DNA from 4 places in the Serratia sp. A07 genome. Region 2 is predicted to be linked to each of the others. Evidence: predicted binding sites of a transcription regulator. Region 2 holds the regulator's gene; each other region holds the start of a gene.
What was found. Region 2 encodes PhoB, which activates phosphate uptake and scavenging genes when phosphate is short. Its sites were predicted from a motif close to CTGTCATAAAACTGNCNNAT; they were not measured.
Positions count from the first base shown of each region.

Region 1: phoA (alkaline phosphatase) is a predicted target of PhoB. The motif match lies at 953-972, and genes of this name have one in related genera.
Region 3: glpT (glycerol-3-phosphate transporter) is a predicted target of PhoB. The motif match lies at 3,717-3,736, and genes of this name have one in related genera.
Region 4: pitA (inorganic phosphate transporter PitA) is a predicted target of PhoB. The motif match lies at 4,095-4,114, and genes of this name have one in related genera.

Region 1 covers NZ_JBZXDO010000002.1:263,864-271,922, reverse strand. The annotation lists gene AC4PR2_RS03270 (metalloregulator ArsR/SmtB family transcription factor) at 1-132, shown strand, start outside; gene AC4PR2_RS03265 (glutathione S-transferase N-terminal domain-containing protein) at 207-914, shown strand; gene phoA (alkaline phosphatase) at 1,045-2,472, shown strand; gene mqo (malate dehydrogenase (quinone)) at 2,934-4,514, shown strand; gene AC4PR2_RS03250 (helix-turn-helix domain-containing protein) at 4,721-5,179, shown strand; gene AC4PR2_RS03245 (fimbrial protein) at 5,254-6,321, opposite strand; gene AC4PR2_RS03240 (fimbria/pilus outer membrane usher protein) at 6,336-8,059, opposite strand, start outside.
Region 2 covers NZ_JBZXDO010000003.1:104,483-112,541, forward strand. The annotation lists gene sbcC (exonuclease subunit SbcC) at 1-2,650, opposite strand, end outside; gene sbcD (exonuclease subunit SbcD) at 2,647-3,879, opposite strand; gene phoB (phosphate response regulator transcription factor PhoB) at 4,095-4,784, shown strand; gene phoR (phosphate regulon sensor histidine kinase PhoR) at 4,809-6,125, shown strand; gene AC4PR2_RS04240 (PstS family phosphate ABC transporter substrate-binding protein) at 6,140-7,102, shown strand; gene brnQ (branched-chain amino acid transport system II carrier protein) at 7,588-8,059, shown strand, end outside.
Region 3 covers NZ_JBZXDO010000012.1:74,216-82,274, forward strand. The annotation lists gene pldB (lysophospholipase L2) at 1-28, shown strand, start outside; gene yigL (sugar/pyridoxal phosphate phosphatase YigL) at 33-830, shown strand; gene glpQ (glycerophosphodiester phosphodiesterase) at 1,048-2,127, opposite strand; gene glpT (glycerol-3-phosphate transporter) at 2,211-3,563, opposite strand; gene glpA (anaerobic glycerol-3-phosphate dehydrogenase subunit A) at 3,928-5,577, shown strand; gene glpB (glycerol-3-phosphate dehydrogenase subunit GlpB) at 5,567-6,835, shown strand; gene glpC (anaerobic glycerol-3-phosphate dehydrogenase subunit GlpC) at 6,832-8,031, shown strand.
Region 4 covers NZ_JBZXDO010000007.1:152,770-160,828, reverse strand. The annotation lists gene AC4PR2_RS10315 (LysR family transcriptional regulator) at 1-880, opposite strand, end outside; gene AC4PR2_RS10310 (SDR family oxidoreductase) at 984-1,757, opposite strand; gene uspB (universal stress protein UspB) at 2,179-2,514, shown strand; gene pitA (inorganic phosphate transporter PitA) at 2,587-4,089, opposite strand; gene AC4PR2_RS10295 (aminoacetone oxidase family FAD-binding enzyme) at 4,390-5,589, shown strand; gene add (adenosine deaminase) at 5,618-6,580, opposite strand; gene AC4PR2_RS10285 (nucleoside hydrolase) at 6,620-7,561, opposite strand; gene AC4PR2_RS10280 (Crp/Fnr family transcriptional regulator) at 7,723-8,059, shown strand, end outside.

The DNA of each region.
Region 1 (8,059 bases), on a different contig from region 2:
GCACTGGGCGCCGCGCTGTTGGCCGCCTTTATTCAACGCGGCTGGATCGTCCGCCGGCTCGACAGCCGCGAGCTGCAGCTGACCCCCGCCGGTAAAAAAGCGCTGGCCGCACATTTTGAGCTCACGGTGTAACCCGGCGGCGGGGTAGTTTTACTGCAATACTCAAGGGGTACGCTTAAGCGACCCCGCCAACCCGAGGAGTTTCCATGCTCGATTCCACCCAATTCCCGATCGTCAAACGCTGGCCGGCTCAGCACCCGGAACGGCTGCAGCTCTATTCCCTGCCGACGCCGAACGGCGTCAAAGTATCCATCATGTTGGAAGAGATCGGCCTGCCTTATGAAGCGCACCTGATCGACATCGGCAACAACGAAACCTGGACGCCGGAATTTCTGGCGCTGAACCCGAACGGCAAGATCCCGGCGATCATCGATCCCGATGGCCCCGGCGGCCGGCCGCTGCCGCTGTTCGAATCCGGCGCCATTCTGCTCTACCTGGCGGAAAAGAGCGGCCGTTTCCTGCCGCAGGATCCGGCGCAGCGTTATGAAACCATTCAGTGGGTGTTCTTCCAGATGGCCGCCGTCGGCCCGATGTTCGGCCAGCTCGGTTTCTTCCACAAATTCGCCGGGCGCGAGTATGAAGACAAACGGCCGCTGGAGCGCTACAAGAACGAATCGAAACGCCTGCTTGGCGTACTGGAAACGCGCCTTGAAGGCCGCGACTGGATCATGGGCACGGACTACACCATCGCCGATATCTCGCTGCTGGGCTGGGTGCGTAACCTGATCGGCTTTTATGAGGCGCGCGAGCTGGTGGAGTTCGACAGTTTCCCGCGCGTCGCGCAGTGGCTGGAGCGCGGTCTGGCGCGGCCGGCGGTGCAGCGTGGGCTGGCTATTCCGGCGCGCGCGGCCTGACGCCAAACGGGGTGGCCGCCGGGCCATCCCGTCTTTCGCTGTCATAAAATTGTCATCCCTCTGTTCTACTCTCCTTACGTAACAATTTGATGTTATTTACATTGTTGTATTACGACAAGGAGCTTACCCCATGCAACCTGCTGTATCCCTGATCGCCGGCGCCGTGCTGTCCGCCCTGCTCTGTTCCTCCGCCATCGCGGCGGAAACCTCGGCCAATGCCGATGGCCTGACCGAGCGCGCCGCGCGCGGCACCCTCACCGAGCCGGGCGGCGCCCGTCGTCTGGCCGGCGATCAGACCGCCGCGCTGAAGGCGTCGCTGTCGGACAAAACGGTGAAAAACGTGATCCTGCTGATCGGCGACGGCATGGGGGATTCCGAGATCACCGCCGCGCGTAACTACGCCGAAGGCGCAGGCGGTTACTTCAAGGGCATCGACGCTCTGCCGCTGACCGGGCAATACACCCACTACTCGCTGGACAAGAAAACCCACAAACCGGATTACGTAACCGACTCCGCCGCCTCCGCCACCGCCTGGGCCACCGGGGTGAAAACCTATAACGGCGCGCTCGGCGTGGACGTGAACGGCAAAGACCAGCCAACGCTGCTGGAGATCGCCAAAGCGGCCGGCAAGGCCACCGGCAACGTCTCCACCGCCGAACTGCAGGACGCCACGCCGGCGGCGCTGGTGTCACACGTCACCTCGCGCAAATGCTACGGCCCGGAGGAAACCAGCGAGAAATGCGCTGCTAACGCGCTGGAAAACGGCGGCCGCGGCTCCATCACCGAGCAGTTGCTGAAAACCCGCGCCGACGTCACGCTGGGCGGCGGCGCGAAGTCCTTCAACCAACTGGCGAAAAGCGGCGAATGGCAAGGAAAATCGCTGAAGGACCAGGCGGCAGCGCAGGGTTACCAGTGGGTGAGCAATGCGGATGAACTGCAGGCCGTTACCTTGGCCAATCAGCAAAAACCACTGCTGGGCCTGTTCGCCGACGGCAACATGCCGGTGCGCTGGCTGGGGCCGAAAGCCAGCTATCACGGCAACCTCGACAAGCCGGCGGTAACCTGCGAAAACAACCCGGCGCGCACCGCGGCCACGCCAACGCTGGCGGCGATGACCGAAAAAGCGATCGCGCTGCTGAAAGACAACCCGAACGGTTTCTTCCTGCAGGTAGAGGGCGCGTCGATCGATAAGCAGGATCACGCCGCCAACCCGTGCGGGCAGATTGGTGAAACCGTCGATCTGGACGAAGCGGTACAAAAAGCGCTGGCCTTCGCCCGCGCCGACGGCAACACGCTGGTGATCGTCACCGCCGACCACGCACACTCCAGCCAGATCGTCGCCGCCGACGCCAAAGCGCCGGGCCTGACCCAGACACTGACCACCAAAGACGGCGCGCCGATGACCCTCAGCTACGGCAACTCGGAAGAAGAATCGCAGGGGCACACCGGCACCCAGCTGCGCGTCGCGGCCTATGGCCCGCACGCCGCCAATGTGGTGGGGTTGACCGATCAGACCGATCTGTTCTTCACCATGCGCGATGCGATGGGCATCAAGTAACCGCCTTGTGAATCCTGGCCGCCCGCAACGGCGGCCATTTATTATTGGTTACCGATGCGTATTTGCAATTTAACCGCAATTATTGTGTGATAACGAAATAACGTTTAATTGCGCGACAATTAACCCCTGAAAATAACGCGGTTATACGGTCTTTCTCCCCTCTCTGTTTATTCCTGCGACAGCAACCGGCCGTTTTTTGCTTATATTCATTTTTTTTAGTTACAAAAGTAGTTTTTAACATTCTCGCAAACAATAATACCCCGCCAGTAACGTGAACCGATCAAATTGCATCCGGACGGCCTGCAATAGTTCACTTTTCGTTAAAAACCCTATTAACAAAAAGGCATTATCGCTGCCTATCGGCTCACGCCGGGCGGTCGGCTTCATTATTTTCCAGGGTAACTCCCGCTAAATTCTTTCACCTGCAATGAGTAGAATTTACACACAAGAGATTTAATTCAATGAGAAAATTACTCGTCCTGATTTTCAGTCTCAGCCTGTTTAGCGTTACGCAGCAGGCAGCGGCTGAAGAGAAGAATAAAACCGTCGACGTGGTGTTGATCGGCGGCGGCATCATGAGCGCGACCTTGGGTACCTATCTGCATGAGCTGGAGCCGACCTGGACCATCGACATGTACGAGCGCATGAACGGCGTGGCGGAAGAGAGCTCCAACGGCTGGAACAACGCCGGTACCGGCCACTCCGCCTTTAGCGAAATGAACTACACGCCGGAAAAAGCCGATGGCACCATCGACATCAGCAAGGCGGTGAAGGTCAACGAGTCTTTCGAAATCTCCCGCCAGTTCTGGTCTTATCAGGTGAAGAACGCTGTCCTGAAAGATCCGAAATCCTTCATTAACAGCGTGCCACACATGAGCTTCGTGTGGGGTGACGACAACGTCAACTTCCTGCGTAAACGCTACGCGGCGCTGCAGCACAGCACCCTGTTCCGCGGCATGGAATACTCCGAAGATCCTGCGCAAATCAAACAGTGGGCGCCGCTGGTGATGAACGGCCGCGATCCGGCGCAGAAAATCGCCGCGACCCGCATGCCGCTGGGTACCGACGTTAACTTCGGCGTGATCACCCACCAGCTGGTTGACGCGCTGAGCACCAGCGACAAGTTCAAGCTGAACCTGAGCCACGAAGTGCGCGACATCAAGCGCAACGCCGACCAGACCTGGAGCGTGACCGTTGCCGATCTGAACCGCGACGGTAAAGAAACCACCGTTAACGCCAAGTTCGTGTTCATCGGCGCCGGCGGCGCGTCCCTGACCCTGTTGCAGAAATCCGGCATCCCAGAAGCCGACGGCTACGGCGGCTTCCCGGTCGGCGGCCAGTTCCTGGTCACCACCAACCCGGCGATCGCCAACCAGCACCTGGCCAAAGTGTATGGCCTGGCCAGCGTAGGTTCGCCGCCGATGTCCGTGCCGCACCTGGATACCCGCATGCTGGACGGCAAGCGCGTGCTGCTGTTCGGGCCGTTCGCCACCTTCTCCAGCAAGTTCCTGAAGAACGGTTCGCTGTTCGATCTGATGCACTCGCTGAGCACCTCGAACCTGATGCCGATGACCCACGTTGGTCTGGATAACTTCGATCTGGTGAAATACCTGGTCGGCCAGCTGATGATGAACGACGACGATCGCTTCGCCGCACTGAAAGAGTACTTCCCGGACGCCAAGCAGGAAGACTGGAAGCTGTGGACCGCAGGCCAGCGCGTACAGATCATCAAGAAAGACGCAGATAAAGGCGGCGTGCTGCAGTTCGGCACCGAAGTCGTCAGCTCTGAAGACGGCAGCATCGCCGCTCTGCTGGGCGCTTCGCCGGGCGCTTCCACCGCTGCGCCAATCATGCTGCACCTGATGGAAACCGTGTTCAAAGACAAAGTGGCGACGCCGGAATGGCAGAGCAATCTGAAAGAGATCATCCCGTCCTACGGCCACAAGCTGAACGGCGATATCGAGATGACCAACAAGATCCGCGGCTACACCAGCAGCGTACTGGGTCTGAACTACATTGAAGTGAAGCCGGAAACTAACTGATTTTCCACTCGTTTCCTGCTGAAAAGGCCGCTTTATGCGGCCTTTCTTTTATCCCCCTGCCGTTCAAAGAGCATTTTTGGCTACCTTTTTACCCCCGGTTTACCCTTGCGTAACGGCGCACTCACGCCTATTATCAAAGCATATTCTTGGATAATTAAGCTAAGTCACTGTGACCTGAATGTCGTTTTTGCGGGAGAACTAAAACCATGGATCGCGTCAATATCATTCACGATTTACTAGACTGGATTGAAACTCATCTGGACCAGCCGCTGCTGCTGGATAACGTCGCCGCCAAATCGGGCTACTCCAAATGGCACCTGCAGCGCATGTTCCGCAGCACCACCGGCCACGCGCTCGGCAGCTATATCCGCGAGCGGCGTCTTTCGCAGGCGGCGCAGGCGCTGCGTTCCAGCCCACGCCCGATCCTGGATATCGCCCTGCAATACCATTTCGACTCTCAGCCTTCGTTCTCACGCGCCTTCAAGAAACAGTTTGGCAAAACCCCGGCAGTCTATCGCCGCACCACCCGCTGGGACGTCGCGGAATGGCCGGCGCAGCCGGTAGAGGCGGAGGCCGAACCGCGCCACGATGCCCCTACGCTGCCTCGTTGGTATGCGGGCAAGCCGCCGGAAGGCGTCTGCACCAGCTGGATGGGGCTGCGTTAATCGGCACGGCATAAGGCACAAAAAAAGGGTCAGTTCGCGAGAACTGACCCTTTTTTTATTGAAGCGACACCGGATTATTTGAAGGTGACGTCGACGTTGGCAGTGGCATTGAACACCCCGGTCTTCGGCGTATTGGTCAACCACTTCAGGTTCGCGATAAAGGTCTCTTTCACTTCGTTCTGCTTATCCTGCAGCACGCCGCCGAAATCCACGTTGGTTTGCAGTGGGATCGGTTTTTTACTGGTGTCGCGCTGCTGCGTCAGGAAGATCGCCACGCCCGGTTGGGTGGTTGGCAGGATCTGCGTGTTGTCTGACGGATCGGCGTTGGTGCTGCTGAAACTGGCCTGCAGAGATTGGCCGGCACATTCGCCGCCGCTCAAGGTAGCCTTGATATCGAACGGCACCTGCTTGGCGATAGTGCCGGTTTTGGCGCTGGAGCTGGTTAGCACGCCGAAATCGACGCTGGCACCGTTGTTAGCCAATACGGTGATCTGCGGGTTGCACTGGATCACGCGGATCTTGTCCAACCCTTTGATATAGGCGTTAAAGTTGCTGTCTTTGGTGGCGTTCAGCCCCAACTCACCATCGATCTGGAACAGCGACGCGCGCGCCAATGGCGGGAAGTTACCCGCCGGCGGTTTCACCCCGGTGGCTTTGATATACACCGAATAGGTGGCAGTCACCGCCTGAGGATCGGCTTTTCTTCTGTTACTACCCGGTTTGGTACCCGGCCCCAAATCAGGGCCCGTCGGCCGGTTGGAGCTTTGCTTCAGGTTAATCGCGTCATAATCACGCCCGTTGATCGATACCCCAATCTCCAGCGACTTATCCAGTGCACCGAACGAGTTCTGCGGGTTCCAATAGATGTAAGCGTTCTCTCCGCGCGGGTAGTTATCCGTATCCCAGCAGGTAAAGGTGGAGGTAAAGTTCTGCGAACGCCAAATCAGGTTGCCTTTGACGAAGTCGCTGGCGGCCAGCACGATCGGGCGGCCGACGTCGATATCCTGCGTTACGCTGCCAACCGGGTTTTTTGAACCCGTCGAGTTGCCGAAGCGGCACTGCATCGCCGCCGCCTGTTGCGCCATCGCCAACCCCGCCAGCCCCACCACCGACAGAAGTGTGTTACGTGCTAATTTGCTCAAGTTCATGGTGTACCTTACAGTTTTTGGCATTGCAGGGTCAGTTCCTGATATCCCATGGCCGCTTGTTTGTCGCCCACATCCGCCGGAATCGGCAGTACGCATTGCTGGTCGGCTTTCGGCCCCCATTTGATCGTCAGTTTCTCACCCGCTTTCACGCCGGAAACATAGGTTGCGCCTTCCAGGCCCACGGTACCGCTGTTGCGGCCGGACTCGTTGAACACGCCGGCGCCGATGGCCGGATAACCGTTGTCACCCAGACGAGCATGAATCAGCAGGCTGACGCCCTTGAAGGTATCGAAGCTCACCTTCACCACCGATTTCTCGGTCGGCACCACTTGTTTACTGGCCACCGGCACATCCAGGCCTGGGCCGAAGTCTTCGGTGCGCAGCGCCACATAGTTGTAGCGGTACGGGTTGGCCGACGGCACCACCGCATAACCGAAGCGATCGATGGTCACGCCCGGCTGGTTTTCCAGACGCACGCCTTTGGCATCTTTCGCTTCCACCAGCAAGATGGTGTTCTGCAACGGCTGAGTCAGGGTCGCGCCGCCGGAGTGCACCAGCAGACCACCGGAGAGGCCCAGTCCTTCCTGGCGGTATTTCGAACTGTAGGCATAGCTACCGTCGATGTTACCGATGCTGCTGCTGTAGCCCAGGTTCAGGTTGCTGCTCTGACCGGAGGACTGCGTATGCCCGGTGGAAACCGAGTAGTTCATGCGACGGTCGTCCAGCATGGTGCCGCTGATGCCGGTCGAGTAGCTGTCGCCGCTCTGTTTGCTGTGCGCCGCGCTGAAGTTGGCGGTGGTCGAGTTGTTGCTCTGGCCCCAATCCAACGGGATCGACATCGTGAAGTTCACGCTGCGATCGGAATAACCGTACTGGCCGCGCGTATCCTGCAGATAAACACCGTAGGAAATGCGCTTGAAGCCGTCGTTGTAACCCAGTTGAATCGTGCGGTCGTTGCCGGACACGCCCCAGTAATTCTGGTGGCTCACGTTGGCGTACAGGCTGGCACCCGCCCACAGCTGCTGGCTGAGCGACAGCTCGACGCGTTCACGCTTGTTGCCGTAACGCGCAGTGTATCGGGTACGTTTCTGGTTGTTGCTCCAGGAAGGCTGGCCCGGCTGCAGATCGTTCGGATCCCAGTAATCATTGGCATAAATGCCGTTGCGCCAGCTGTTGCGCTCCTGGACCGCATCGCTGAGATCATAGTAACCGGAAGTCGCATAGCGATAGCCCGCCAACTGGAAGTTGGTGCCCATCTGGTTAAGCGACTTGGAGTACAGGAAACGGAAGCTCTGCCCCTGCTTGCGATCGCCGTTCGCCAGCTCGGTATCGGAGATAGAACCGTCCACGGAGATGGCCCCCCATGACCCCAGGCTCTTACCGATACCCACGGCAGCGGAACGGTAGTGCTCCGCGATGATGGCGCCGCCGAACGGCGTCAGGCCATAGTTCATGCCGTATGCCGCGGTGCCCTGAATCAGTTTCGGCTGATAGCCGCCGTTACCGTTGTGGTATTTACCGGCGGTCAGCTGGAAGTTCCAAATGCCTTCGCGCAGCATGTTGGCCACGGAAGAGTAGGCGACGCTGAACGTTTTGTGCGAACCGTCGGCCTCGTTCACGGTGACCTGCAGGTCACCGTTATTGGTATGCGGATAGACGTCGTGGATCTCAAAAGGACCCGGCGCGACGTTGGTGCTGTAGATGACGTAACCGTTCTGGCGAATTTCGACGC
Region 2 (8,059 bases):
GCTCGCCCTGGCTCAGCTGCAGCGCCTTCAACTGCTGTGCCAGCTCGGCCAACGATTGGGTGAGTACGTCGAGATCCGCGTTGGCTTCATCCACCCCTTCCGGGCGGTTCTGCCGATGCTGCTCCAGCGTTTGCGTTGCCTGAGCCAGCAGGGCCGCAGCCTCTACCTGCCGCTGCTGCAGCTGCTCTTTGCGCTGCTGCAATTCGCGGCGCAGGGCGTCGTCCAGGAGCGCGGCGACGAAGGCAGTTTCATCGGCGAATTCGCTGTCGGCCAGCGCCTGCTGCCATTGCTGCTCCGCCTGCTGCAGCCGTTCCTGCATTTGGGTGTGCTGTTGTTGCAACCCGGCCTGCTGGCCGGCCAGGCGCTCGCGCAGTTCCTGCGCCTTTTGCCACTGCTCGGCGGCCTGCAAGCTGGCCTGTTCACAGGCGGTTTGTTTGGCGCGCAGCTGTTCCCGCACCTCGGCGACTCGCTGTTCGCCGAACAGCGCCAGCCGCTGCGCGCGCCGCTCGGCGAGGGTCTTCTCGCCTTCCTGCCAGCGTTGAAGCAGGTCTTGCTGCTGTTGCAGGCTGTCGGCGTGGGTTTTCTGCAGCAGCGTAAAGCGCTCTTCGAGCAGCGCCAGCTGTTGCTGCGCCTGCTGCTGCTGCGTTTGCAGAGCGGCGAGCGCGTCTTTTGCCTGTTGTACCGCCTGCGCCGCCTGTTCATGCTGCTGCAGCGCGTGCTGCCCGCGCCGCTCTTCGTCGTCGCAGCCGCTCAGCCAGGCGCTGAGTTGCTCGCCCTCCGCCAGGGTAAAGTCGAATGCCAGCGGCGCGCTGAGCTGCTGCCATTGCTGCTGTTGGGCAGCCAGCTGCTGCTCATCCTGCGCGATAGCCTGCTGCTGGCGTTGCTGCTGCTCTTGCAGGCCTTCACAGCGGGTGCGCAGCTCGGTGCCCTGGGTTTGCAGTTTCTCGGCGAGGGTGCGCATCTCAACCAAGCGTTGTTCCGTCGCCGAAGGCTGCACCGCCTGATATTGCTCCACCGCCGGATGGCTGGTGGAGCCGCACAGCGGGCAGGGTGCGCCGCTTTGCAACAGGGCGCGCTCCGCTTCCAGGCTGACGATGCGTTTTTCCAGCTCGTGGATCCGCTCCACTTCTTGCAGCTGCGCCTTGTGCTGTTTGAATTGCTGACGCGCGTTCTCCAGCTGGTGTTGCAGCCCGGCGAGCTGCGTTTGCCGCTCGGCGTGCTCTGCCTGTTGCCGGGCCAGACGCTCGCGAGTCTGACGGTAAAGGGAAGCGAGCGTGAATAACTGCTGGCGCGTCGGGCGCAGATCCGCCAGGGCGCTCAGGCGCTGGCGCAGCGGGGCCAGCGGGGTTTGCGCCTCCAGCGCCTGCTGCCGTTGCCGTTGAGCGGCCAGCGCTTCGGTCAGCGCGTTCAGCTGCTGCTGATGCTGTGCGGCCTGCGCCGTCAGCTGGCTGCGCTGGGCGGTGAGCTGCTCCAGTGCAGTCTGCTGCTGGGCGCACTGCTGCGTGGCGGCATCGCCGGCCTGTCGCCGCTCGGCCTGCGTCGACTGCAGTTGGGCGATCTGATGGTCGAGCGGGGCGACCTGGTCATCGATCAGCTGTTGCTGCTGCCGCATATGCTCGGCATGGGCTTGCTGCGCCAGACGGGCCTTTTCCACCGCCTGCTGCAGCGGCGCCAGCTGCGCCGAGTGTTGCTCCTGTTGCTGCGTCAGCTGGGCTGCCTGCTGTTGTATCGTCTGCAGCTCGGCGCGGCAGCGATCGCGTTCGCCGCGCAGCGGCCGCAATTTCTCGGCCGGTTCGCTCAGCGCCAGCCGCTGCAGCTGCGGGGCGGCCTCGGCCTGCTCGCGCTGGGCGGTTTCCAGCCGCCGTTGCCCCTCGTTTTGCTGTTGCTGGAGGCGCTGCCATTGCTGCAGCCAGCTCAGCGCCTGTTGCTGTTGCTGGGTTTGCTTGCCGAGAGCGCTTTCCTGCGCGCTCAGCGCCGTCAGCCGTTCAGTCAGGGAGTGGCGCTGTTCATCGCTCAGCAGCTCGATGCCGCTGGCGCGCTGGTGCAACGCATCCAGGTCGGTTTTGGCCTGCTTGTGGGATTCGAACACCTGTTCGGACAGCCGCCCGTAGATTTCGGTGCCGGTCAGCTCTTCCAACAGCTCGGCGCGATCGTTGGCGTCGGCGTTGAGGAACGCGGCGAACTGCCCCTGAGACAGCATCATCGATTTGGTGAAGCGGCCGAAGTCCAGCCCGGTGATGGCGGCGGTGATCTCCAGCTTATCGCGCACTTTATCTGCCAGGATCTTGCCGTCTTCGCGGCGCGCCAGTTCGACCTTCGGCGCCTGCAGATTGCCGTCCGGCGCGTTTTTGGCGCGGCGCTGGCTCCAGAAGGCGCGATAGCCGACGCCCTTGACCTCGAATTCGACCTCCGCCAGCGATTCGGCGGTGTGGCGGGTCATCAGTTCATTCTGGCTCGGCGTGACGTTGAGACGCGGCGTCTGGTGGTACAGCGCCAGGCAGATGGCGTCCAGCAGGGTGGTTTTGCCCGCGCCGGTCGGGCCGGTAATGGCGAACAGGCCGTTGCTGGCGAACGGCTCGGCGGTGAAGTCAATTTTCCACTCGCCCTGCAGCGAGTTGAGGTTTTTTAACCGCAGGCTGAGGATCTTCATGGGTGGGTCTCCTCAGGATTGTGCTGCACCGCATCGACCACCTGGCGGAACAGTTGATGCATCCGCCGTTGGCGCGCTTCGGGCATGTCGGCCTCCTGCGCCAGGCGCCGTTCGAACACCTCGTTGACGCTCAGCTCGTTCAGCGTTTCCTTGTCCTGCTGCGCGATCGCCTGGCGGCGTTGTTCTTTGCTGCGCCGCAGCAGCACCACTTCCACCGGCAGCTCATCCGCCATCAGCTGGATACGGCGCTGGATATCGCTGAGGTAGTCCTGCGTCGCCACTTCGATATCCAGCCACACCGGCAGCTCGCCGGCATAGTCGGCAAATTGCTGCAGCTGCCGTTCGATCTCGGCCAGATCGCCTTTGATCAGCTGCATGGGCTGGAACTGCGGGATCGTTAACGCTTCTACCTGCTGCAGGGCACCGTCGGCGAAATCCACCAGGAAGACGCTTTTGGCTTTGCCCAGTTCATCGAAGCTGAGCGGAATCGGTGAGCCGCTATAGCGAATATGTTCCGACTTGGCGACGTTCTGCGCGCGGTGAATGTGGCCCAGCGCGATGTAATCGGCAGGGGGGAAGGCCTGCGCCGGGAAGGCGTCCAGGGTGCCGATATAGATGTCGCGCACCGAGTCGGAGGTGGTGACGCCGACGGTGGTCAGGTGGCCGGTGGCGACGATCGGCAGCGGCAGGCCCAGCTGCTCGCGGCGTTCGCAGGCCGCCAGATACAGCGCTTGGTAATGTTCGGCAATGGCTTCCTGCAGCGCCTGCTGTTTCTGCGCGCCGGATTCGCCGGCGCGGCTGGTGAGCAGATCGCGCGGCCGCAGAAAAGGAATGGCGCACAGCACGGCGCCCGGCTGGCCGTCGCGCCGGTTAAGCACCACGATCTGCTGCTCAAGGGAGCCCTGCGCACTCGCGATCACCGTGGTGTTCAGGCAAGAGAGCAGTTCCCGCGATTCGTTCAGCGTCGCTACCGAGTCGTGGTTGCCGCCCAACACCACCAGTTGGCAGCCGGTGCGCTGCAGTTCCACCACGAAGCGGTTGTACAGCTCGCGGGCGTAGCTGGGCGGCGAGCCGGTATCGAACAGGTCCCCGGCGACGATCAGCGCATCCACCTGCTGCTGCTCGATCTGTTCGATCAGCCAGTTCAGAAAAGCCTGGTGCTCGGCGGCGCGGCTTTTGGTGAAAAAGTACTGGCCAAGATGCCAGTCAGAGGTGTGGATCAGGCGCATGACACTCCCGGATGCAAAGGTAATGGCGATGATTATAAAGGCCGCGGCGGCGCCTGTCCCGGCGCAATGGCGACGACTACGGAATGATTTTTCTTTGCACCGGGAAATAATCGCTATGCTTACTGCCTATAACAGCCGCTTTTTTTCATAAAAGTGTCACAAAACTGACGCATAATGGCGCCCGCAAAGTCGCTAACACATTGGCAGGATTGACGATGGCAAGACGCATACTGGTGGTGGAAGACGAAGCGCCGATCCGTGAGATGGTGTGCTTTGTGTTGGAACAGAATGGTTACCAACCGTTGGAAGCCGAGGATTATGACAGCGCCGTGACGCGCCTGTCTGAGCCGTTCCCTGATTTGGTGTTGCTCGACTGGATGTTGCCCGGCGGTTCCGGCATTCAGTTTATCAAACATATGAAGCGCGAAGCGCTGACCCGCGATATTCCGGTCATGATGCTGACCGCGCGCGGCGAAGAGGAAGACCGCGTGCGCGGCCTGGAAGTGGGGGCGGATGATTATATCACCAAGCCGTTCTCGCCCAAGGAGCTGGTGGCGCGCATCAAGGCGGTCATGCGCCGCATTTCACCGATGGCGGTGGAAGAAGTGATTGAAATGCAAGGGCTGAGCCTGGATCCGTCCTCCCACCGCGTGATGGCTAACGATCAGGCGCTGGACATGGGGCCGACCGAGTTCAAGCTGCTGCACTTCTTTATGACCCACCCGGAGCGGGTTTATAGCCGTGAGCAGTTGCTTAATCACGTCTGGGGCACTAACGTTTATGTGGAAGACCGTACCGTTGACGTGCATATCCGTCGGCTCCGCAAGGCGTTAGAAACCAGTGGGCATGATAAAATGGTTCAAACCGTTCGGGGCACCGGCTACCGGTTCTCAACGCGCTACTGATCGCGCCGCGCTGGAGAATATGCCGTGTTAGAACGTCTGTCGTGGAAGAGGCTGGCTCTGGAGCTGGCTCTTTTTTGTCTGCCCGCCTTACTGCTGGGGCTGATTTTCGGTTATCTGCCCTGGTTCCTGCTGGCCTCCGCGCTGGCTGCGCTGGTGTGGAATTTCTACAACCAGCTCAAACTCTCCCATTGGCTGTGGATCGACCGCAGCATGACGCCGCCGCCCGGCCGCTGGAGCTGGGAGCCGCTGTTCTATGGCCTGTATCAGATGCAGCAGCGCAATCGCCGCCGCCGGCGCGAGCTGGCGCTGCTGATCAAGCGCTTTCGCAGCGGGGCCGAATCGCTGCCTGATGCGGTGGTGATGACCACCGTCGAAGGCAATATCTTCTGGTGTAATGGGCTGGCGCAGCATCTGCTCGGCTTCCGCTGGCCGGAAGACAACGGCCAGCACATCCTCAACCTGCTGCGCTATCCGGAATTCAGCCACTACCTGCAACAGCAGGAGTTCTCGCGCCCGCTGACGCTGCAGCTGAACAACGAACACTACGTCGAATTCCGCGTAATGCCTTACTCCGAAGGGCAGCTGCTGATGGTGGCGCGCGACGTCACCCAGATGCGCCAGCTGGAGGGCGCGCGGCGCAACTTCTTCGCCAACGTCAGCCATGAGCTGCGCACGCCGCTGACGGTGCTGCAGGGCTACCTGGAGATGATGGGCGATGAAGAGCAGGACGGCTCGCTGCGCAGCAAGGCACTCAGCACCATGCAAGAGCAGACCCGTCGGATGGACGGGTTGGTCAAGCAGCTGCTGACGCTGTCGCGCATTGAGGCGGCGCCCAATGTCGACATGAACGAACGGGTGGATATCCCGCTGATGCTGCGGGTGTTGCAGCGCGAGGCGCAGTCGCTGAGCGGTGGCAATCACGAGATCACCTTCCGGGTGAACGAACAGCTCAACGTGTTCGGTAATGAAGACCAGTTGCGCAGCGCGGTGTCTAACCTGGTGTACAACGCGGTCAACCACACGCCGAAGGGCACCCATATCGAAGTGAGCTGGCAGCAGACGGCGCACGGCGCGCAGTTCCAGGTCAGCGACAACGGGCCGGGCATCGCCGCCGAACACCTTCCGCGCCTGACCGAGCGTTTTTACCGCGTCGACAAGGCCCGTTCGCGCCAAACCGGCGGCAGCGGGCTGGGGCTGGCGATCGTCAAACACGCGCTCAGCCATCACGACGCGCGGCTGGAGATCCTCAGCGAGCCGGGGATCGGCACGCGCTTTATCTTTACCTTACCCAACCGGTTGATTGTTCCCGCCGCTTTATCAGAGAATGCGGTGAAAAATTAACGCGAGACACCGGTATGACCCGAATAACCCGAGGGCTGTTGCTTTGCCTGGCGCTGCTGGCCGGACGCGGCGCGCTGGCGCAGCCCGATGGCATGTTGGCGGGCAACCTGTCCAGCGTCGGCTCCGACACCCTGGCGAATCTGATGGCGTTGTGGGCGCAGGATTTCAGCCGGCATTACCCCAACGTTAACCTGCAGATCCAGGCCGCCGGCTCGTCGACCGCGCCGACCGCGTTGGCGGCGGGCGCCGCGCAGCTGGGCCCGATGAGCCGGCCGATGAAGGCGGCTGAGGTTTCGGCGTTCGAACACCGTTACGGCTATGCGCCGCTGGCGGTGCCGGTGGCGGTGGATGCGCTGGTGGTGTTGGTGCATCAGGACAACCCGCTGCGCGGCCTCAATCTGCAGCAGCTCGATCGCATTTTCTCCGCCACCCGGCGCTGCGGTGAGAGCAAACCGCTGACGCGCTGGGGCGAGCTGGGGCTCAGCGGCGATTGGGCGACGCGCTCGCTGCAGCGCTTCGGCCGCAACTCGGCTTCGGGCACCTACGGCTATTTCAAACTGCGCGCGCTGTGCGGCGGCGATTTTATGCCGCGCGTCAATGAGCTGCCCGGCTCGGCCTCGGTGGTGCAGGCGGTGGCCGGTTCGCTCAACGGCATCGGCTATGCCAGCATCGGCTTTCGCGCCAGCGGCGTGCGGCTGCTGCCGTTGGCGGAGTCGGGAGAGGACTATGTCGCACCTACCGCCGCCAACGTGCGCAACGATCGCTACCCGCTGTCGCGCTATCTCTATATCTATATCAACAAAGCCCCCAATCAACCGCTCGAGCCGCTGACCGCCGCGTTCCTCGACCGCGTGCTGTCGACCGCAGGGCAGAGCCTGGTCAATCACGACGGCTATCTGCCGCTGCCGCCGGCCGCCCTGCAGAAGACCCGCCAGGCGCTCGGCTTGCAGCCGCTCGCGTCGGCTACGGTGCAATAAGCGGCAAAAAGCGGCGTAATTTTCGCCTTTTTTCACGGCCAAACGGAGCTTATGCCACGCGAAAACCGGGCATTTATTGGCGTTTTCGCGCGGTAAAGTGATATATGCTTCACGTTTCGTGAATCTGTTGTTCAAAAATGATACAAATCATGTAGTGTATATTTATTGATAGCCAATATGATCGACTGGTGGCAAAAGTTTATATGGTCGATAGCTCTGCTTTTCGCCGTGCGCCTTGCCTTGAAGCGCTATAAACGTTTACCTTAGCCTTCGTTGTCGGATTAAACCTCCATTTTTATAACTCCTAAAATTTTGCCCATCTTCATGAGCGGCCACTTTCGAATAGGGACATAAACGCCGGATCTATTGCGTTTAGGGTGCTTATTTGGCGCTGCAACGATCGGGCATGCCGGCAACCGGGTGGGGCGTCACGCCACCACGCTATCGGACACTATTTTTCATTTGAACAGGCAACACGACATCGTATGAGTCATCGTTTAACGTCAAAAGATATCCTGGCACTGGGCTTTATGACCTTTGCCTTATTCGTCGGGGCCGGGAACATCATCTTCCCGCCGATGGTCGGCTTGCAGTCCGGTGAACACGTCTGGACCGCGGCGCTGGGCTTCCTGATCACCGCCGTCGGTCTGCCGGTCATCACCGTCATCGCGCTGGCGCGCGTCGGCGGCGGCATCGACGCCCTCAGCTCACCGATCGGCCGTGGCGCCGGCCTGCTGCTGGCGACCGTCTGCTACCTGGCCGTCGGCCCGCTGTTCGCCACGCCACGTACCGCCACCGTGTCGTTTGAAGTGGGTATCGCCCCGCTGACCGGCGACGGCGCCATGCCGCTGTTCATCTACAGCCTGGTGTACTTCGCGCTGGTGATCGGCATCTCCCTGTATCCGGGCCGTCTGCTCGACACCGTCGGCCACGTGTTGGCACCGCTGAAGATTGTGG
Region 3 (8,059 bases), on a different contig from region 2:
GACAACTCCATCAGAGGTTAGAACATAACGCTATGTATCACGTCGTCGCTTCCGATTTAGATGGCACGCTGCTGTCTCCCGACCATACCCTGTCGCCGTACGCCAAAGAAACGCTGAAGTTGCTGACCCAGCGCGGCGTGCATTTCGTGTTCGCCACCGGCCGTCACCATATCGACGTGGCGCAGATCCGCGACAGCCTGGAGATCAGCGCCTTTATGATCACCTCCAACGGCGCGCGGGTGCACAACACCGCCGGCGAGTTGATCTTCAGCCATAACCTGGACGGGGATATCGCCCGCGATCTGTACGGCATGCTGCACGACGATCCGGAGATCACCACCAACGTCTACCGCAACGATGACTGGTTCATCAACCGCGAAAGCCCGGAGCAGGAAGAGTTCTTCCAGGAGTCGGTGTTCAAATATCAGCTGTTCGAGCCGGGCCTGCTGGAAACCGACGGTGTCTGTAAGGTCTACTTCACCTGCGAAGATCACGAGCGGCTGCTGCAGGTGGAAGATGCCATCAACGCGCGCTGGGGCGATCGGGTCAACGTCAGCTTCTCGTTCCCGACCTGCCTGGAAGTGATGGCGGGTGGAGTGTCGAAAGGGCATGCGCTGGAAGAAGTGGCCAAAATCATCGGCTATACGCTGCAAGAGTGCATCGCCTTCGGCGACGGCATGAACGATCTGGAGATGCTGTCGATGGCCGGCAAGGGCTGCATCATGCGCGACGCGCATCAGCGCCTGAAGGATATGCTGCCGGAGCTGGAAGTGATCGGCTCCAACGTCGATAACGCGGTGCCGCACTACCTGCGCAAGATGTTCCTCTGAAATCACCCGGCCGTTTCTCTGAAATAACAAGGGCGCCTTGCGGCGCCCTTAAAGTCAATGATAAACCGGATGACGTTGCCGAGCTGACAGAGGGCAATATCTAAAAAAACAAGGAAAATCAATTTATTGATTTTCGACTGATATCCACAAAGGCGGAAAAACCACGTTTTTTCCTCCTTTGTCAGCAATTCAAGGGCGCCTTGCGGCGCCCTTGGCATTACTTGTGCTGGCCCTGCTTCTGCAGGAACTGCACGCCCTTGTCCGGGAAGTCGGTGAACACACCGTCGACGCCGGCCTGGTTGTAAATCACGTCATACAGCTGGTTCACGTCGGTCACGTACTTCGGCAGCGCATCGGCGCGGATGGTGAACGGGTGCACTGCCAGCTTGCTGGCATGCGCTTCTTTCACCATGTCGGTCAGCACGATGTGGCCCGGCTTGGATTGATCCGCGACCACCAGCATGTGGTAGTCCGGCCCGATGCCGTCGGCATATTGAGCGATTTTCTTCATCGCGCCCGGCTTGAACATCCAGTCGTAGTCGTACTCTACCCACTTGCCGTCGGCTTTCTGCTCGTAGGTTTCCTGCCAGTCGTTATAGGCGATCAGCTGCACCAGCTTCAGATCCATGCCCAGCTTCGGCTCCAGCTCGTTCTTGATGCGTTTGAGCTCGTTGGCGTCGAAGCACTGCAGGTAGACGTTATCGTTCTTGCCGGTGTAACCGTACTGCTTGAGTACCGCCAGCACTTTGCTGGAGATGTCTTTGCCTTCCTGTTTGTGGAACCACGGCGCCTTGATTTCAGGGTAGATGCCGATGTTTTTGCCGGTCGAATGGTTCAGACCCTGCACGAACTCGATCTCTTCCTGGAAGGTGTGTACGCGGAAGTCGGATTTGCCCATCGGGAAGCGGCCAGGATAGCCCTGTACCTTCTTGCCGTTTTCGATTTCAAAGCCTTCGGTGAACTTCAGCGATTTGATCTCCGCCAGCGTAAAGTCGATGGCGTAGTAGCGGCCGTCTTTGCGCGCGCGGTCCGGGAAGCGTTTGGCGACGTCGGTGACGCGATCGAGGTAATGGTCGTGCAGCACCACCAGCTCGTTGTCCTTGGTCATCACCAGATCTTGTTCGAGGTAATCGGCGCCCTGGGCGTAGGCCATCGCTTTCGCCGGCAGGGTATGTTCCGGCAGGTAGCCGCTGGCGCCGCGGTGGGCGATCACCACTTTGTCCGCTGCCTGTGCGGCGCTGACCATCGAGGTGGCGAGAATGATCCCTGTCAGCAGGGCTTTGACTTGAGTCCGCATTCCGTTTTTCTCCGTGTTGTTGGGGGCAGGGTAGTAAAAAGGCCGCAGGGCGGCCTTTAAATCATGCAAAAGTCGTGTGACGCTTAACCGCGCTTGGCGGCGATTTCCGCGTGGTGTTTCTTTTCGTTCAGCATGGTCAGCAGCAGCAGGATAACCGCCAGCACGCCGCCGCCGATCATCACCATGAAGCCGCCGTCCCAACCGAAGAAGTCCACGGTGTAACCGACGATGGCGCTGGCTGCAACCGAGCCGCCCAGGTAACCGAACAGGCCGGTGAAGCCCGCGGCGGTGCCGGCGGCTTTCTTCGGCGCCAGCTCCAGTGCGTGCAGGCCGATCAGCATCACCGGGCCGTAGATCAGGAAGCCGATGACCAGCATACAGATCATGTCCACGGTCGGGTTACCGGCCGGGTTCATCCAGAACACCACGGTGGCGATGGTCACCAGCGTCATGAAGAACACGCCGGTGGCGCCGCGGTTGCCTTTGAACACTTTGTCCGACATCCAGCCGCACAGCAGGGTGCCCGGGATACCGGCGTATTCATACAGGAAGTAGGCCCAGGACGACTTGTCCAGTGCGAAGTGTTTCACTTCTTTCAGGTAGGTCGGCGACCAGTCCAGAATGCCGTAACGCAGCAGATAGACGAACACGTTGGCGACCGCGATGTACCACAGCAGCTTGTTCGGCAGAATGTACTGCATGAAGATCTGCTTGGCGGTCAGCTCTTCTTCGTCTTTTTCGCTGTAGTCGTCCGGATAGTCGTTTTTGTACTCTTCAATCGGCGGCAGGCCGCAGGATTGCGGGGTGTCGCGCATCAGGGCGAAGGCGATCAGGGCCACCAGGATGGCGCCGAAGGCCGGCATGTACAGCGCCGCGTGCCAGTCGTTGAACCAGGCCATACCCAGCAGGAACAGCAGCGGCGGCAGGCCGCCACCCACGTTGTGGGCGCAGTTCCAGATGGAAACGATGCCGCCGCGTTCTTTCTGCGACCACCAGTGCACCATGGTGCGGCCGCACGGCGGCCAACCCATGCCCTGGAACCAGCCGCACAGGAACAGCAGGACGAACATGATGGCGATGCTGGAGGTGGCCCACGGCACGAAGCCCATGAACAACATCACCGCCGCCGCCAGGATCAGGCCGGCAGGCAGGAACACCCGCGGGTTGGAACGGTCGGAGACCGAACCCATGATGAATTTGGAGAAGCCGTAGGCGATGGATATGCCCGACAGCGCGAAGCCGAGGTCACCGCGGCTGAAGCCTTGTTCGATCAGGTAAGGCATGGCCAGGGTGAAGTTCTTACGCACCAGATAGTAAGCGGCGTAACCGAAGAAGATCCCCAGGAAAATTTGCCAGCGCAGCTTACGGTAGAGCGGGTCTACCTTATCGCTCGGCACACGGGCGGTGTGTGCGGCCGGCTTAAAAATACTCAACATGAGCGCCTCCGATGGCTTTATCTGTTATCACATCAATATGACCTTTTACGTTCATTTGATGATTGAGCGGATATCGAATGTGGTGTTTTTGTGTTCCATAACGAGCGCCATTGTCATCAAATACGCCTGGTGTCGCTGTGACGAATGGCGCAATTGTTACACTTTCATGAAACCACGGCGGATTTTGAGCGATTCGTTAACGTTATGAAATAGAAAAACGTCCAAAAATCGTGATTATGATCACATTGATGGTTTTTTGTGGACATTTTTATTTCGTTTCATGTTCGTTATTGTTCCTTATCAAACAAAGACCCTAATAACCGTGGCTCAATAGGCTCATAACTACCGATCCTGAGGGAGCGACATGAGCAGCTATTTTGACGGCGGCGAAACGGATGTGATCATCATCGGCGGCGGCGCCACCGGTGCAGGCATCGCCCGCGACTGTGCGCGGCGCGGCTTGCGCTGCATCTTGCTGGAACGCCACGACATCGCCACCGGCGCCACCGGCCGCAACCACGGTTTACTGCACAGCGGCGCGCGCTATGCGGTGACCGACGGCGAGTCGGCGCGCGAGTGCATCGAAGAGAACCGCATCCTGAAACGCATTGCCCACCACTGCATCGAGCGCACCGATGGGCTGTTCATCACCCTGCCGCAGGACTCGCTGGACTATCAGCAACAGTTTATCGCCGCCTGTCGCCGGGCCGACATCGACGCTGAAGCTATCGACCCGCAGCTGGCGCTGCGCCTGGAGCCGGTGGCCAACCCGGCGCTGATCGGCGCGGTGCGGGTGCCGGACGGCACCGTCGATCCCTTCCGGCTGACCGCCGCCAACATGCTGGACGCGCGTGAACACGGCGCGCAGATCCTGACCTACCACCAGGTGGTGGGGCTGCTGCGCAGCGGCGACCGGGTGACGGGCGTGCGCGTTTACGACCATCAGAATCAGCGGCGTTATGAGCTGCATGCGCCGGTGGTGGTCAACGCCGCCGGCATCTGGGGCCAGCAGATCGCCGAATACGCCGACTTGCGCATCCGCATGTTCCCGGCCAAAGGGGCGCTGCTGATCCTCGGCCACCGTATCAACAACATGGTGATCAACCGCTGTCGCAAACCGGCGGATGCCGACATCCTGGTGCCGGGCGACACCATCTCGCTGATCGGCACTACCTCGACCCATATCGATTACGACCAAATTGACAACATGCTGGTGACCCCGCAGGAGGTGGACATTCTGATCCGCGAGGGAGCGCTGCTGGCGCCCACCCTGGCGCAGACCCGCATTCTGCGCGCCTATGCCGGGGTGCGGCCGCTGGTGGCCAGCGACGACGATCCCAGCGGGCGCAACGTCAGCCGCGGCATCGTGCTGCTCGATCACGCCGCTCGCGACGGGCTGGAAGGGTTTATCACCATCACCGGCGGCAAGCTGATGACCTACCGCCTGATGGCGGAGTGGGCCACTGACAAGGTGTGCGAAAAGCTTGGCGTAAACCGCCCGTGCACCACCGCGCAGGACGCGTTGCCCGGCTCCCGCCAGTCGGCGGAGGAAACGGTGCGCAGCGTGGTTTCTCTACCCGCCAGCATTCGCGGCTCGGCAATTTACCGCCACGGCGATCGCGCCAGCCAGGTGCCGGCAGCCGATCGGCTCGACACCAGCCTGGTGTGCGAATGCGAGGCGGTGACCGCCGGGGAAGTGCGCTATGCGGTCAATTCGCTGACCGTCAATAACCTGGTGGATCTGCGCCGCCGCACCCGCGTCGGCATGGGCACCTGCCAGGGTGAACTCTGCGCCTGCCGCGCCGCCGGGCTGCTGACGCGCTTCAAGGTCAGCACGCCGCAGCAGTCCATCGCGCAGCTGTCGCAGTTCCTCAACGAACGGTGGAAAGGCGTACGGCCGATCGCCTGGGGCGACGCGCTGCGTGAGAGTGAATTTACCAGCTGGGTTTACCAGGGGTTATGCGGGCTTGAGGCCCAGGCCGACAAGGAGCAGGAGGCGGATGATGCGATTTGACGTAGTGGTGATTGGCGGTGGCCTGGCCGGCCTGAGCTGCGCCATTGCCGTGGCCGAACAGGGCAAGCGCTGCGCGGTGGTCAGTTCCGGCCAGAGCGCGCTCTACTTCTCCTCCGGCTCGCTCGATCTGCTGGCGAGATTGCCGGACGGCACGCCGGTCGAGATGCCGCTGGCGGCGTTACCCCAGTTGGCGCAGCAGGCGCCGCAGCATCCGTATGCCCTGATCGGGCCCGGCCGGGTGGCGGCGCTGTCCGCCGCCGCGCAGCGGCTGCTGGCGCGCTGCGGGCTGAACCTGCAGGGCGAGGGCGCTAATAACCATCTGCGTATTACGCCGCTGGGCACGCGCCGCGCCACCTGGCTCAGCCCGCAGGCGATCCCGACGCTGCCGCTGACCGGCCAACTGCCGTGGCGGCGTATTGCGGTGATCGGCATCGAGGGGTTCCTCGACTTCCAGCCGCAGATGGCCGCCGACTCCCTGAGCCGGGAGCTCGGCGTAGAGACGGAGGTAGCCTATCTGCACATGCCGGCGCTGGACAGATTGCGCAATAACCCCAGCGAGTTCCGCGCGGTGAACATCGCCCGGGTGCTGGATTTGATGGAAAGCCTGCCGCCGATGGCCGAGGAGCTGCGGCGGTTGGCGGGCGAGGCCGACGCGCTCTTCCTGCCGGCCTGTTTGGGCCTGGAGGACGATGCGTCGCTGGCGGTGCTGCAGGATGCGGTCGGCAAACCGATCCGGCTGCTGCCGACGCTGCCGCCTTCGGTGCCCGGCATGCGCTTGCATCAGGCACTGCGGCGGCGTTTCCAACAGCTGGGCGGCGTTTTCATGCCTGGCGACAGCGTGCTGCGCGCCGAGTGTGAAGCCGGCCGCGTCACCGGCCTGTATACCCGTAACCACGGCGATATTCCGCTGCGGGCGCAGCAGGTGGTGCTGGCCAGCGGCAGCTTCTTCAGCAACGGGCTGGTGGCGGATTTCGATGGGGTGCGCGAGCCGATCTTCGAACTGGACGTGCACAGCCGCGCCGATCGCGCCGACTGGAGCCGGCGCGAGCTGTTTGCACCGCAGCCTTATCTGCAGTTTGGCGTGCGCACCGACGGCAGGCTGCGGGCGATGAAACAGGGAATGCCGTTCGACAATCTGTATGCCATCGGCGCGGTCGCCGGCGGCTACGATCCGCTGCAGCAGGGCTGCGGCGCCGGCGTGTCATTGATCGGTGCGCTGCACGTCGCGCAGCAGATCGCCGCGGAGGAAAACGCATGAGCCTGCATCAGGACCACAGCTTTGAAAGCTGCATCAAATGCACCGTCTGCACCACCTACTGCCCGGTCGCCAAAGTGAACCCGCTCTATCCGGGGCCAAAACAGGCGGGGCCGGACGGCGAGCGGCTGCGGTTGAAAGATCCGGCGCTGTACGACGAAGCGCTGAAATACTGCACCAACTGCAAGCGCTGTGAAGTGGCCTGCCCGTCCGACGTCAAAATCGGCGACATCATTCAGCGCGCCCGCGCCGACTTCGCCCAGAGCAAGCCGACGCTGCGCGACGCCATCCTCAGCCACACCGACATCATGGGCTCGCTGTCGACGCCGTTCGCGCCGATCGTCAACGCCGCTACCGGGCTGAAACCGGTGCGCAAGCTGTTGGACAAGGCGCTGAAGATCGATCACCGTCGCGAACTGCCGAAATACTCGTTCGGCACTTTCCGCCGCTGGTACCGGCAACAGGCGCAGGCTCAGCAGCGTTACGCCGAGCAGGTGGCGTTTTTCCACGGCTGCTTCGTCAACTATAACCATCCGCAGCTGGGCAAGGATTTGATCCGGGTGTTCAACGCGCTGGATATCGGCGTGCAGCTGCTGAAACGCGAGAAATGCTGCGGCGTGCCGCTGATCGCCAACGGGTTTATCGAGCAGGCCAAAAAGCAGGCCAGGGTCAACGCCGAATCGCTGCATGAAACGGTGTTGGAACGCGGTATCCCGGTGGTGGCAACCTCATCGAGCTGCACCTTCACCCTGCGCGACGAATACCCTCATCTGCTGGACGTGGACACCACCCCGGTGCGCGATCGGGTGGAGCTGGCGACGCGCTATCTCTATCGCCTGATCAATCAGGGGCGTAGCCTGCCGTTGAAGCACACGCCGCTGCGGGTGGCATATCACACGCCTTGCCATATGGAGAAGATGGGCTGGACCGCCTACACCCTGGAGCTGCTGCGGCAGATACCGGGGCTGGAGCTGGTGGTGCTGGATTCGCAGTGCTGCGGCATCGCCGGCACCTACGGGTTCAAATCGGAGAACTATGCCACTTCGCAAGGCATCGGCGCGCCGCTGTTCCGGCAGATCGAAGAGAGCGGGGTGGATCTGGTGGTGACCGACTGCGAGACCTGCAAATGGCAGATAGAAATGTCCACCAGCAAGCGCTGTGAACATCCGATCACCCTGCTGGCGCAGGCGCTGGCGTAAAAACGAAAGGGCCGGCAAACCGGCCCCC
Region 4 (8,059 bases), on a different contig from region 2:
TTTCAAACCACTCATGAAACACCGCCAGGCGGCGCGATCGCTGGCGGCGGTGGGGGTAGATCAGGGCGATCGGCATGGAGGCGGCGCGGTAACCGGGCAGGACTTCCAGCAGTTCACCGGCGTCGAGCAGGTGTTGCACGTCGTAGCGCGGGATCTGCATCAGCCCCAGCCCGGCGCGGCAGCAGGCGATATAGCTTTCGGCGTTGTTGACCACCACCCGGCTGGGCAGTTCGAGCCGTTGCGTATGGCCGTCGTCGGCCAGGTATTCCCAGGGGGATTCGCGGCCGGTTTTGGGCGAGGCGTAGCCGATGCTCCAGTGTCCCTCGACGAGATCGCCGGGCTGGCGCGGATGGCCGAATTCGCCCAGGTAAGCGGGGCTGGCGCAGTTGATCAGCGCGATATGGCCGAGCGGGCGCATTACCAGGCTGCTGTCGTGCAGATCGCCGACGCGCACTGCGCAGTCGACCCCTTCCTGCACCAGATCGATGGCGCGATCGGCGGAGCCGAGCACCAGCTGCAGGTGGGGATGGCGCCGCAGCAGGCCGGGCAGCGCAGGCGCGATCAGCCGGCGGGCGATGCGGCTCGGCACGTCGACGCTGAGCCGGCCGGAGGCCTGGCGCTGGCTGGCCTGAAACGACTGATCGATGTCTTCCACCTCGGCCAGCAGCGGGCGCAGCCGCTCGAGCAGCTGTTCGCCGTCGGCGGTCAGCCGCACCTGCCGCGTGGTGCGGTGCAGCAGGCGCACGCCCAGCTGCGTTTCCAGCTGTTGCACGGCGGCGGACACCGAGGCGCGCGGCACCTCCAGCGTATGGGCCGCCCGGATAAAGCTGCCCATTTCCGCCACCTGTACGAATACGCGGTATTGATTGAATCTGTCCATCTCGTTGACCTGCTGTTCCTTGGCGCCGTTTCTGACAGAGAGTGTAGCCGCATGGCGCGGTTGCGCGCGAGCAGGTGCGGGGGCATTTCCGCCCCCGTCGAACTTATTTGGTGGTGTAGCCGCCGTTGATCAGGATGGTTTGGCCGGGTACCCACCAGCCGTCGCTGACCAGGTGGCGGATGAACGGCACCACGTCTTCGATATCGGTCAGGCCGGTTTTGCTGAACGGCGACAGCGCCGCCGCCGTCTTGTGGTAGGCCACGGCGTCCGCGCCCTCCGCCGGGTAGAAGAACGGGGTGTCCATCGGGCCGGGGCCGACCGCCGTCACGGAGATACCGCGTTCGCCAAACTCCTTGGCGGCGGCGCGGGTGAAGTGTTCCACCGGCGCTTTGGTGCCGGCGTAAGCGGCGTAAAACGGCGTGAAGGCGCCGAGCAGCGAGGTGACCAGCGTGCAGATTTTACCGTTGTCGTTGAGGTGCTTGCCCGCCTCTTTCAGGAAGAAGAACGCGGTTTTGGCGTTGACCGCCGTCATCTCGTCGTACTCGGCTTCGCTGATGTCGACCATCGGTTTTTTCAGCACTTTGCCAACGGTATTGATGGCGATATCCGGCTTGCCGACGGCGGCGACCGCATCGGCGAACAGCTTTTCGACCGCGCCCGCGGTGGTGAGATCGGCCTGCAGCGCGACGCCTTGCGCCCCGGCGGCCTGAATGGCGGCGACGGTTTTTTCCGCTTCGGCTTGGGAAGCGGCGCTGTTGTAGTGGATCACCACCGCTTTGGCGCCTTGTTCAGCCAAATCGCGTGCGATCAGCCCGCCGAGGTTTTTGGCGCCGCCGGCGATGAGGACGGTTTTTCCCTTGATTGAATGGTTTGCCATAACAGTTTCCTTGGATGAACGTAACGGAAACCTGAGTCTAGCCAGCGTGGGGGGAAAGATCAGCGGCGTGGAGCGGGATAGACTATCCAGAAAAACCGACCAATCACAGCCGTTAGCCCGCCCCGGCGGAGGGCGTTTCGGCGCGGGGCGGTAAATTTTATCCACTGATCAGGCCAGTTTGCGTTTCATTAACCTACAATGATGGATATGGGCCTCATCATTTCCCCTCTGAGTGGAACCACGCTGTGCAAATCTCTCTGTGCGGTGCGGTAACGTCTCCGGAGGCGGTGGGTTATGGGCGTGGCCCGTGCAGGCAAAAAAGGGGATGAGAGCGGTAAGCTCCAGCAGAGTATCGGGTAATGAGGTAGGGCGGTTGGACCCGGCGGATGGCCGCGGATAACAACGCCTTGAGGGGGCAATCATGATCAGTACCGTCGCGCTGTTTTGGGCCTTATGTGTGGTGTGTGTGGTAAACATGGTGCGGTATTACTCTTCTCTGCGCGCGCTGCTGGTGGTATTGCGCGGCTGTGACCCGCTGCTGTACCAATACGTCGACGGCGGCGGTTTCTTCACCGCCCACGGGCAACCCAGCAAGCAGCTGAGGCTGGTGCGCTATATCTTTGCGCAACGCTATGTCGAGCACCACGATCCGGAGTTTATTCGCCGCTGCGAGCGGGTGCGCGGGCAGTTTATGCTGACCTCGGCCCTGTGCGGTCTGGTGGTCATCAGCCTGATAGCGCTGATGATTTGGTATTAATGCCTTCCTGTTTCCCTTGATGCAGGCAAAAAAAGGCGGCCTTTCGGCCGCCTTTCTCATGATGCTTATCGCTTAGATCAGCTTCAACGCGACCCAATACAGCGCACCGGAAAGCAGAATCGAGATTGGCAGGGTCAGTACCCAGGCCAACAGGATGTTCTTCACGGTTTTGCTCTGCACGCCGCCGCCGTCCACGATCATCGTCCCGGCAACCGCCGAAGAGAGGACGTGGGTGGTGGAGACCGGCATGCCGGTATAACTCGCCACGCCGATCGACAGCGCTGCGGTCATCTGGGCCGACACGCCCTGGGCGTAGGTCATGCCTTTCTTGCCGATCTTCTCGCCGATGGTGGTGGCCACGCGTTTCCAGCCCACCATGGTGCCGAGCGACAGCGCCAGCGCGACGGCGACGATGATCCACATCGGCGCGTACTCGACGGTCTGCAGCAGATCCTGACGCAGGTTCTTCAGGAAGCGCTGGTCGGCGGATGAGGTTTCCGGCAGCTTGGCGACTTTATCCGCCGTGTCGGTCACGCACATCAGCAGGCGGCGCAGGTGGCTGCGCTGCTCAACCGTCAGCTGATCGTAGCTTTGCAGGTTGGTCAGCATGCCCTGAGCCAGCTCGATCGCCGGCATGGCGCGCGAACTGTCGCAGTGGAACTCGGCCGGCTTGTTCGGCGCAGCTTCATCATCCGGGCTTGGCACCAGCGGCGTCAGCGACACCGCATGCGACAGCGCGTCGCCGTGCTGCTGGTAATATTGCTGCAGGTGGGTCACGGCATCACGCGTACGGGTGATGTCATAGCCGGTTGCATTCATATTGACCACGAAGCCGGCCGGCGCAACGCCGATCAGCACCAGCATGATAAGGCCGATGCCTTTCTGGCCGTCGTTGGCGCCGTGCGAGAAGCTGACGCCAATCGCCGACAGGATCAGCGCGATACGGGTCCAGAACGGCGGCTTGCGTTTGCCGTCGACCTTTTCACGTTCCGCAGGGGTCATGTGGATACGCTGGCGTTTCTTGGTGCCACTCCAATAGCGGCGCAAGGCGAACACCATCACTCCCGCCACCATCATGCCGACCAGCGGCGAGAACAGCAGAGAAAGGAAAATACCAATCATTTTCGGGACGTTAAGCGCATCCACCACCGAAGTGTGGGTCATCAGGGCGTTGGTTAAACCGACACCGATGATTGCGCCTATCAGCGTATGGGAACTGGAGGCCGGCAGACCGAAATACCAGGTGCCGAGGTTCCAGATGATTGCCGCCAACAGCATGGAGAAGACCATGGCTAATCCGTGTGCTGAACTGACGTTCAACAACAGATCGGTAGGCAGCAAATGGACGATGGCGTAAGCAACACTCAAACCGCCGAGCATTACGCCAAGAAAGTTGAACAAACCTGCCATCACGACCGCAAGTTGCGAGCGCATGGCGCGGGTATAAATAACTGTAGCGACCGCATTGGCCGTATCATGAAAACCGTTGATGGCTTCATAAAACAACACGAACAACAATGCGAGAATTAACATCAGGCCGGTATGGAAATCCAGGCCAGCGAACAAATGCAGCATAAGCGTTACGCCAGTTTGTGGACATGAACGCCGCGCATTATCAGTGACAACCGGGGCCGGGGAAAAGGAAAATATGACGTTTTTTTGATTTGGACATGACGAAATGAGGGCGTGTCTATAACAAAAATATGGAATATCAACGCGTTATTCTCCTCTGACCTCTGTAATATTTTCTTACTATGGCGTTGGCGGCGCCGGGGCTTTACAATCTGCCGCCGTGAATTTGGCGGTGACCGGCGGCGAAACGGCGTAATATGGCGCTCTTTTGTCGCGATTGTGGTTTTGATAAGTGAGGCTCAGGTGGAACAGTTTGATGTCGTAGTGATTGGGGCGGGCGCCGCCGGCATGTTTTGCGCCGCGCAGGCGGGGCAACTCGGTTGCCGCGTGTTGCTGCTCGACAACGGCAAAAAACCGGGCCGCAAGATCCTGATGTCCGGCGGCGGGCGCTGCAACTTCACCAATATGTACGCCGAGCCGGCGGCCTATCTGTCGAACAACCCGCACTTCTGCAAGTCGGCGTTGGCGCGCTACACCCAGTGGGACTTCATCGATCTGATCAACCGCTACGGCATCGCCTACCATGAAAAAACGCTGGGGCAGCTGTTCTGCGACGACTCGGCGCAGCAGGTGGTTGATCTGCTGGTCAAAGAGTGCGAACTGGGCCAGGTGACGATGCGCCTGCGCAGCGAAGTGCTGGGCGTGGAGAAAACCGAACATGGCTACACGCTGGCGCTGAATGGCGAAAAAGTAAGTGCTCGCTCACTTGTGGTGGCCAGCGGCGGTTTATCCATGCCGGGGCTGGGCGCTTCGCCGTTCGGTTACAAGCTGGCGGAGCAGTTCGGCCTCAAGGTGCTGCCGACGCGCGCGGGGCTGGTGCCTTTTACCCTGCATAAGCCGCTGCTGGAGCATGTGCAGACGCTGTCCGGCGTCTCGGTGCCGGCAGTGATCACCGCCGAGAACGGCGTCAGCTTCCGTGAAAGCATCCTGTTCACCCATCGCGGCCTGTCCGGCCCGGCGGTGTTGCAGCTGTCCAGCTACTGGCAGCCGGGTGAGTATGTGAGCGTTAACTTACTTCCTGAGCTGGATCTGGCGGCCTTCCTGGATGACCAGCGCCGCCAGCACCCGAACCAAAGCCTGAAAAACACCCTGGCGTTGCACTTGCCGAAGCGGCTGGTGGAATGCTTGCAAACGTTGGGACAACTGCCGGAGGCCACGCTGAAGCAGCTGAATGCGCCGCAGCAGGCGGCGCTGGTGGATCTGTTGCAGAACTGGCGCGTGCAGCCGAACGGCACCGAAGGCTATCGCACGGCGGAAGTAACGCTCGGCGGCGTCGACACCAACGAACTTTCCTCCAAGACGATGGAAGCCCACAAGGCGCCGGGGCTCTACTTTATCGGTGAAGTAGTGGACGTGACCGGGTGGTTGGGCGGCTACAACTTCCAGTGGGCCTGGAGCTCTGCCTGGGCGTGCGCCCAGGCGTTGGCGGCGCAGGGGCGTTAAAACCCGCTCAGCCTTGAAACGTACCGGGTCACATTGGCCCGGCCTTGAGCTGATTCATTAATTTAATTTTAGTATCGCCGTCGAGAAAACTCGCTTCCAACGCCTGTCGGTTGCTGCGGTTAAAATCGTCATCCTGCCAGCCGAAGGCGTCATGCAACAGCTGGTACTCTTTGTTCAGCGTGGTATCGGCGACGGTGCGCGCATCGGTATTCACGTTCAGCCGCACTCCCATCCTTTTCAGCCGGTCTATCGGGTGACTGTCGATGCTGTCGAACAGATTGCAGACGAGATTGCAGCTGGGGCAGATCTCGAGCAGGACGCCGGTGGCTACCAGGCGCTCGATAAGCGCAGCATCCTCGATGCTCCTGACGCCGTGGCCGATGCGCGACACCTGCAGCCTATCCAGCGTTTCCCGTACGCTGTCGGCGCCCTTCGCCTCACCGGCGTGGGCGATGACGTTGCCGCCGGCTTCGCGCACCGCCCGAAAGGCCGCTATGTGATTGGCCAGCGGGTAACGCGCTTCGTCGGCGGCCAAATCCAGCGCGACCACGCCGCGGCCCAGAAAGTTAACCACGAGCCCGGCGGTTTGCAGGCTGGCGGCCGCATCGAAATGCCGCAGCGTGCACAGGATCAGCCCGGCGGCGACGCCGTAAGTTTGCGCGGCGTCACGCATCGCGGCGAGCACCGTCTCGACCACCGCTTCACCGCTCAACCCCATCCGGGTATGCAGCAGCGGGGCAAAGCGCACTTCCGCATAGATGACGTTATCCGCCGCCAGCTGCGCGAACAAGTCATCGACGGCCAGCGCTATCGCCTGGCGCGTCTGCAGGAGGTCTATTTGCGGTGCGATCTTGTTTAAAAAGTCTCCGAGATCGGCGCATCGTTTCGGCGCGATAAATTGCCGATTAAAGACCGTTCTGGTTATTTGCGGGTCGATCTTTTTGACATAGTGGTAGCTTAAACAGGTATCCAAATGGACGTGTAATTCCACTTTCTTCAATTTTCTTGGAGCGAATTTCATACGGGCCACTTATTTCATTAACGGCTGAGATAACAACGAAAACAGTTTTTCTTTAAACAGGCCGGGTTTAATGCGGGTGATCACGCGGGCATTGGCCGGTTCGCCGGTCAGATGGGTGGAATCAATGACGTAATGGCCGTAAGACCTTTCACTTTTATATTCTACCCAGGAATACGCCTCCAGACTGGTCTCGACGATATCCGGGTAGAGCGCCACCGCCATGGTGGTCGGATCGGGCAAATCAAAGCCTTTACGCTCTGTGCGCCCGGCGTTGAACGCCATCAGCGTGCGGTTGCAGCGCACGGCAAAGCGCCCCAGTTCGCCGAGATGATGCAATCGTTCAATATCGTCCTCGCCAATAAACGCTTCTCCCATCCCGATCTCCCAACCGACGAGCGTGAGGGGCAGCCCGGCATTCAACACCAGATGGGCGGCCTCAGCGTCGGCGTAGAAGTTAAATTCGGCCAGCGGGGTAATATTGCCCGGCGTCAGCCCGGAACCGCCCATGACATAAACCCTTTTCACTTGTTCGGCCAGCGCGGGCGCTTTTAGCACCGCCATCGCGAGATTGGTCAGCGGCCCGAGGGTGACGATTTCCAGCTCGCCATTGAGCCGTGCGGCGCAGTCGATGATGGCGTCTACGGCATGAATGGGTGCGGCGGTCAGCTGCGGGTCGGGCAAGGCCATGTCGCCCATGCCGTCTTCGCCGTGAATGTGGTGCGAGTGATAGCGCGTGCGGAACAGCGGTTTCGCCATGCCGGCGTATACCGGAGGGGCATAGGTTCCCGCTTTTTCGACGCAGATAAGCGCATTTTTGACGCATTGTTCAAGCGGGCAGTTGCCTGCGACCGTGGTGATCGCTTCCACCCTCACGTCAGGCTCGCGCAACGCCATCAGCAAGGCGACGGCATCGTCGGAGGCGGTATCGGTATCTATCAAAATATGTCGCATGGCACTCTCCTTGGGTGGGGTCTGCGGAGAAAATACCCAGACGGCCCGAGGCAAAAAAGGTCAGATGTCCTGTTTCGTTCTGAAGTGCGCCGGCTATTCTGGGCGCAGCCGAAAAGATAGGATGCAAGACGTTAACGGATAAACCCTGGGAGTGAATCGCCGTGAAAACTGTCGGTGACAGCAAGCTGAAAGAAGCGTTTATCGAAGCTCACGATCTGCGAACGGCGCTTTCGCCCCCGCTGCTGGCCGCCCTGCGCCTGGTCAGGGTCGAGGCCGGTGAATACCTGGTGACGCAAAGCGATCGGTTGACCCACCTGTTTTTTCTCGTGCAGGGAAAATTGCAGGTTGAGAATTACGATGTGAACGGCATGCACATCGTCTTTTCCTTCGAAACGGATTTCTCCGTGATAGGCGATCTGGAGCTGTTCTCCCAGGCGCAGCGGGCGGTGTTCAGCACCGTACAGGCGGTTACGGACGCGCTGATCTTCACGCTGCCTA